Regions from separate parts of the uncultured Parasphingorhabdus sp. genome, predicted to be linked through region 3. Evidence: predicted binding sites of a transcription regulator. Region 3 holds the regulator's gene; each other region holds the start of a gene.
What was found. Region 3 encodes LexA, which represses DNA repair genes until DNA is damaged. Its sites were predicted from a motif close to GTTCCNCNCTTGTTCT; they were not measured.
Positions count from the first base shown of each region.

Region 1: ACHZCJ_RS16575 (ribonucleoside-diphosphate reductase subunit alpha) is a predicted target of LexA. The motif match lies at 1,211-1,226, and genes of this name have one in related genera.
Region 2: ACHZCJ_RS16360 (putative DNA modification/repair radical SAM protein) is a predicted target of LexA. The motif match lies at 1,038-1,053, and genes of this name have one in related genera.

Region 1 is NZ_CAXXUT010000003.1:1,973,236-1,975,506, reverse strand. It holds gene ACHZCJ_RS16575 (ribonucleoside-diphosphate reductase subunit alpha) at 1-1,126, opposite strand, end outside; gene ACHZCJ_RS16570 (DMT family transporter) at 1,851-2,271, opposite strand, start outside.
Region 2 is NZ_CAXXUT010000003.1:1,921,210-1,923,480, reverse strand. It holds gene ACHZCJ_RS16360 (putative DNA modification/repair radical SAM protein) at 1-1,020, opposite strand, end outside; gene ACHZCJ_RS16355 (DUF3419 family protein) at 1,195-2,271, shown strand, end outside.
Region 3 is NZ_CAXXUT010000001.1:971,828-974,098, reverse strand. It holds gene ACHZCJ_RS04665 (ComEC/Rec2 family competence protein) at 1-907, shown strand, start outside; gene lexA (transcriptional repressor LexA) at 901-1,590, opposite strand; gene ACHZCJ_RS04655 (hypothetical protein) at 1,785-2,271, opposite strand, start outside.

The DNA of each region.
Region 1 (2,271 bases), on a different contig from region 3:
CAAGATTGAGCGAGGACAGGCAACACACTGCGGTCCTGTCCTCGCCAAGATGATCGCGACCCGTGGGCAGTGTGATCTCTGAACAAAGATTGGAAGTGGAAACCTTCAGCCCCAGATCGCGGTGATGCTTGGGCATCATCCGGTTCACCGTGTCGCTGAAAATGATATAGGGCTCGCCGGTGGCCAGCCGCGTCTCGACCAGTTTCTGGAACAGGCTGCGCGCGTCGACCGTGCCGCGAACCGAACCGTCTTTCGGCGATTTCAGCTCAAATTCCGTACCGTCGCGCACCGCTTCCATGAACTCGTCGGTTAGAAGAACACCATGGTGCAGGTTCAGAGCTTTTCGATTAAAGTCGCCGGAAGGCTTTCTGATTTCAAGAAATTCCTCGATTTCCGGATGATTGACGTCGAGATAGCACGCCGCCGAACCACGGCGCAGCGAACCCTGCGAAATCGCCAGGGTCAGGCTGTCCATCACGCGGACGAACGGAATGATGCCCGATGTCTTGCCATTCAGGCCAACCGGCTCGCCGATCCCGCGAACGCTGCCCCAATAGGTGCCGATGCCACCGCCGCGCGAGGCGAGCCAGACATTCTCGTTCCAGGTGTTGACGATGCCGCCGAGGCTGTCGTCGACGCTGTTGAGATAGCAGCTGATCGGCAGGCCGCGTCCGGTGCCGCCGTTGGACAGCACGGGTGTCGCCGGCATGAACCAGAGCCGCGAAATATAGTCATAGAGCCGCTGCGCATGATCCTGATCATCGGCATAGGCGTCGGCAACGCGGGCGAACAGATCCTGATAGGATTCACCGGGCAGCAAATAGCGGTCGTTGAGCGTTTCTTTGCCGAAGTCGGTCAGCAGATCATCGCGGGATTCGTCCGTCACAATCTTGAAACGGCGCTTTTCGACGCTGTGACTGTCGCGCTCTGCCTTCAGCTCCTTTTCGTCATTGGCCTTTGTTGCGGCCGCTTCTGCAGCCGCCTTTTTGCTGACCTCCGGCTCGGCAGCCGGCTTTGTATTTTCGGTTTTGCTTTCCGGCTTGTCCAGTACTTCCGCGCCCATTTCACTCTCACTCACATCTGTTCCCGACACATTCTCATTGTCGCGGATGTCTCTAAAATCCATCACAGCCCCCTCAAATCACTCTACGCATTCACCGATCACAACGGGTATCAGCCGTTCGATCACCGAGATTGAATCCGGGCGCCTGTTCCTGTCTTGTTCGACTCATTGCCGAAACATCTACTGTAACATTTTCCAAGCCCCGGCGGGCATATTTTTCTTGCCCGAATCCGGTATTTCTCACTGTACATTTGGCACAAAGGGAGGTGTCCACCGAGTCGGTGTTAATGACGTTCAATACTATCAGTTGGTGTGCCCCCTTGGCCGAACCACAACCTATAGTGGCTGAATCAGAATTTTATGCAAGGGGGTAAATTACATTTTAACGACTCTGTTCGTCGTATAAATGAATCGCTTCGTCGTCGGCCGATTTTGCCCGACAGGCCGCGACGCGTGGACCTTCTAGGCCTGCCGCGATGCGCAAGACCCGAAGCCAATATTTACAAAAAAACTTTCCCACAAATCATCCACAGGGTGTGGTGACACAATTATGACACCATATCTGGTGGGTCATATGTTCGATCTCCATTTCGCCGCGCCAGAATTTTTGACGCCTCGCCATTAACCATATTGGCGGCAATGGGAAATTTTGCGCGAAAGAAAGTCTGCCGAGGAAAGGAATCGCTCTGTCATCAACCGACCGCGATCAAAAGAACGATCCGGATCGATGACCGGCAGCGTTGAAACAGGCGTCAGACACGGACCGTTGCCAATGCCTTCCCGAATCTCAACGCTGTTCGCGATCGACGAGCAATGCGGTGGCCGGTTTGGGTCTGAGGGCCACGATCAATACCCCGCCAATCGCCAGCGCCGCGCCCAGCGCCATGCGCAGATCGAACGCATCATTGGTGATCCAGACGCCCAATCCGATCGTCGCCAGCGGCGTTATCAGCGTGAGTGGCGCCAGAAGATTGGCTTCATATTGGCGGATCAGGGAATAATAAGCGGAATGCGCACCGACCGAAACGATCAGGGCGGTAAACAGCACGGCGGCGGCGAGAGGCCAGCCGACAGCGATTGCGGCGGACCATTGACCCTGCTCGAACAGCGCCGAGCTCAGGGTCAGGATGATCACCGACACCAGACCGACCCAGGCCTGAAAGCGGAATGGCGTAACATTGTCTACGCGTTTCATCAGAACCGCCCCG
Region 2 (2,271 bases), on a different contig from region 3:
CAGCAGAACTTCCTTGTCGGCCAGATTGATATTGACCGGAAAGCGGGCGCGGTTCTGCAGCGCCCAGGCGAGCTTCGGATCGATGCTCAGGTCGAGCTGCCCTGCTCTGCCGCCCTGCATGATTTCCGGTACCGAGAAGCCATAGAAGCGCAACAGCCAGTCTGCCTGATACAGGCGGTGCTCGCGGAGCAAGGGCGGCGCCTGAGCCGGCAGATTGCTGCTGGCGTCGGGGATCGGGCTGAAGGCGGAATAATAGACCCGCTTCAGACCGTATTCGCCGTAAAGCCCATTGCTGGTCGTCAGAATCTTGGCATCGTCGGACGCATCGGCACCGATAATCATCTGGGTACTATGCCCGCCGGGTGCGAATAGCGGCGCCTTGCGGGAAGTCTTTCGCTCAGCTTTCGCCTCGCGCACCTTTTTGCCGAGATTGTCCATCGACCGGCGGATCAGCTTGCCGTCCTTTTCCGGCGCCAGCCGGGCGATCGATTCATCGTCGGGCAGTTCGATATTGATCGAAAGCCGGTCGGCATATTGCCCCGCCTGTTTCAGAAGTTCGGGATCAGCCTCCGGAATGGTTTTCAAATGGATATAGCCGCCGAATTTATGCACGATCCGCAGACGCCGCGCGACTTCAACCAGTTGCTCCATCGTATAGTCCGGACTGCGGATGATCCCGGAAGAGAGGAACAGGCCCTCGATATAATTGCGCTTGTAGAAATCCAGCGTCAGGTCGACGATTTCCTGCACCGTGAAGGCCGCGCGGCGCACGTTGCTCGACGAGCGGTTGATGCAATAGAGGCAGTCGAACATGCAATAGTTGGTCATCAGGATTTTCAGCAGCGAGATACAGCGCCCGTCCGGCGCATAGCTGTGGCAAATGCCCATGCCGCCGGTCGAGCCGATGCCGCCAGATTTCGCCGAATTGCGCTTGACCGAGCCGCTCGAGGCGCAGGATGCATCATATTTTGCAGCATCCGCAAGAATCGCCAGTTTATCGGATCGGGAAATTTTTGACATGGCCCGCCCTAATCCATGTTCCTGTTTTGTTCAATAACATGGATTAGTATTTCCACCGAAAGTTGGGCGTCACCACATCCCCTCCGCCGTCGCAAACCTGTCACATGCCGGTCACGCCCGCGTCACCCCGCCAGCCTAATTCTCACCCATGATACAGACCATCGGAGAAGCGCCATGAGCGTACAAGCGGGTTCCGTCAAACAGTCGACCATATTGAACGATGCGATATTGCAGAACCGGGCGAGCAAGGCGGGGCTGCTCGAACGCGCCTTTTCGCTCGCCTTTCGCGGGCTGGTCTATCCGCAGATCTGGGAAGATCCGGTTGCCGACATGGAGGCGCTGGACATCCGGCCGGATCACCATATCGTCACCATTGCCAGCGGCGGCTGCAACGCCTTGTCCTATCTGCGCGCCAATCCCGCGAAGATCACCGCCGTCGATCTCAACGCCGCCCATATTGCGCTCAACCGGCTGAAATCGGTGGCGGCGCAGCGGCTGGACAGCCACGAGGATTTCTTCCGCTTTTTCGGTCAGGCCGATAACAAGCAGAATCTTGCTGTCTATCGCGACCGGCTGCGCCCCCATCTCGACGAAGCCAGCCGCAAATATTGGGAGGGCCGCGACCATTTCGGGCGGCGGCGGATCAACGGCTTTGCCAAAGGCTTCTATCGGAAGGGCCTGCTCGGCAATTTTATCGGGCTGGTGCATATACTGGGCCGGATTGGCGGTGCGAAACCGTCGCTGATGATGGCGGCACGGACGCGCGAGGAGCAGATCGAATTGTTCGAACAGCACATCGGCCCCTTGTTTCACAAGAAGCTGATGCGCTTCCTTTGCTCCAACCCGATGGCGCTGTTCGGGCTCGGCATTCCACCTGCGCAATACCGGGCGCTGGCCGGTGACCGGCACATGGCCGATGTGCTGTGCGAGCGGACCCGCAAACTGGCCTGCGATTTTGCGCTGGCCGACAATTATTTCGCGCAGCAGGCCTTTGGCCGTGCCTATCAGAGCGCCGCTCCCGGATCGGTACCGCCCTATCTGGAAGAAGCGAGTTTTGACTGGCTTGGCGAACGCAGCCGGCAGCTGGAGATCAGGCATCAAAATTTTATCGAATTTCTGGCCAGCCAGGACGCCGGTTCGCTGGATCGCTATATATTGCTCGATGCGCAGGACTGGATGACCGACCAGCAGCTCAACCGGCTGTGGAGCGAAATCGACCGAACCGCAAAGCCCGGCGCCCGGGTGCTGTTC
Region 3 (2,271 bases):
TGCTCTGTTCCTCACCGGATTGGTGGTCGAAATCGCGCTGATGCCGATCGCGCTTTACCATTTCCACAAGGCCGGCCTCTATGGCGCGCTCGCCAATATCATCGCCATCCCGTTGACGACCTTTGTGATCATGCCCCTGGAGGCGCTGGCCCTGGTGCTCGACGGCTTTGGTCTGGGCGCGCCGCTCTGGTGGCTATGCGAACAGGCGCTCAGCAGTCTGATCGCGCTGGCCCATTTTGTTTCCAGCCGGCCCGGCGCGGTGACGATGTTGCCGACCATGCCGGTGATCGCCTTCGGTCTGGTGCTGATGGGCGGGCTATGGCTCTGCCTGTGGCGGGAGCCCTGGCGCTACTGGGGAGTGGTCCCGATGTTGGTCGGCGGGCTGGTCATCGCCACCACCCGCGCGCCCGATCTCTATATCACCGGCGACGGGCGCCATGTCGCGATCCGCAACGAACAGGGCGAATTGGCGATGCTGCGCAACCGCAGCGGCGACTTCATCCGCGACATGATCCGCGAAAATGCCGGGGTAGAGGGGGAGCCGCAGGCGCTGGAAGACTGGCCCAACGCCACGTGCAATGGTGACAGCTGCCTGGCGACCGTATCGGCCGGCGGGCGCGACTGGCAGATATTGGCGACGCGCAGCGGTCACTATATCCCGGCTCTGGCTCTGTCGGCAACTTGCCGCCGCGCCGATATCGTGGTCAGCGAAAGGCGGCTGCCGGACAGCTGTCAGCCGCGCTGGCTGAAAGCCGACCGCAACCTGCTATCGCAAGTCGGCGGCATGACGATTGATCTGGAAAATCGGCAAATATCCACGGCGCTCGGCTGGACCGGCAGGCATATCTGGACCCGCTATCGCGTTGCCGCGAGCGGCAATGCGGCCAGCGCCCGTCCCGATCAGTAGCGGCGCAGCAATCCGGCCATCTTGCCCTGGATACGCACTTCACCCGCACCATAGATTTGCGGTTCATAGGCGGCATTGGCGGGATCAAGCCGCACCCGGACACCGTCTTTGTGCAGATATTTCAGCGTCGCTTCTTCCTCATGGACCAGCGCCACGACAATCTCGCCATCGCGCGCCACTTCGGTTTTCTGGATCAGCGCATAATCGCCGTCGAGGATACCGGCGTCGATCATCGAATCGCCGGATACTTCCAGCGCATAATGTTCGCCGGGGCCGAGCAGGGCGGCCGGCACGCTGAGCGCCGATTGGCCTTCCATCGCCTCGATCGGAGCGCCAGCGGCGATCCGGCCGTGCAGGGGGATTTCCAGAATATCGTCGTTGCTCGGAGCAGGGCTGGACGCGACTTCGCGAACCGGCGTTTCCGGGTGCAGCGCAACAACATTGGAGGGCTCCGCCTCATGCAAACCGCCTTCGGGCAGTTTCAGCACTTCCAAAGCGCGCGCCCGGTTGGGCAGGCGGCGGATGAAGTGCCGCTCCTCGAGCGCGCTGATCAGTCGGTGAATGCCCGACTTGGACTTGAGCCCGAGCGCTTCCTTCATTTCCTCGAACGAGGGGGAAACGCCGCTATCCTTGAGTTTTTCATCAATGAAACACAGCAGTTCATGTTGCTTTTGCGTGAGCATGTCCAGTGTCCTGTTCTGGGAACGAATGCGGAACAATTAAGAAACAAAACGGGGGAAGTCAAGCGGGAAGTGATTGTGTCATGGGCAGAAGGGTGGGAGACGTGGACAATTTTGATGGCGGCTATTGGCATTTTCGGTGACAAAGCTGCCAGTCAGCTTTTGTCCCAAAAGAAGACCTTGAAGCCCACCCCAATTTAAAGAGGCCGATTCCAGATGACAATTATCTGGCGTTCGTCACGATTAAGGATGTAGCTAGTACCCTGTGGATTGGGATCGAGATATAATAATGATCCCTCTTTGTTGAGCCATTCAGAGGCTATCTTGCAAATCTGCGCATCTCTAGCGCAGGCAAAGCAGGAGCAATTTTGATTATTCGGTTGGCTATAGACCCGCATCGGAGCCGTGTTGGTCCAGTTTACCGCTCTTATTGCAGGGCCTCGAGACCCAAAACTAGGTAGCACCTCAAAAGATTGCATGATCTCAGGAACATGTCCTTTGATACTGAACAAAGCTGCGCCGCTTTCCTCACCAAAATCTGCCGAAGTCATCGACTCCGCAGTAAGCTCTTCGGGAATCAGGTTGCGGGCTCGGGATGGAAGATCAGGCTTTTCGTCCATCAAAAAAAGCACCGCCAACGGAATTCCAACAGCCAGCGTGATGCCGACATGCTTCAGCCTTTCT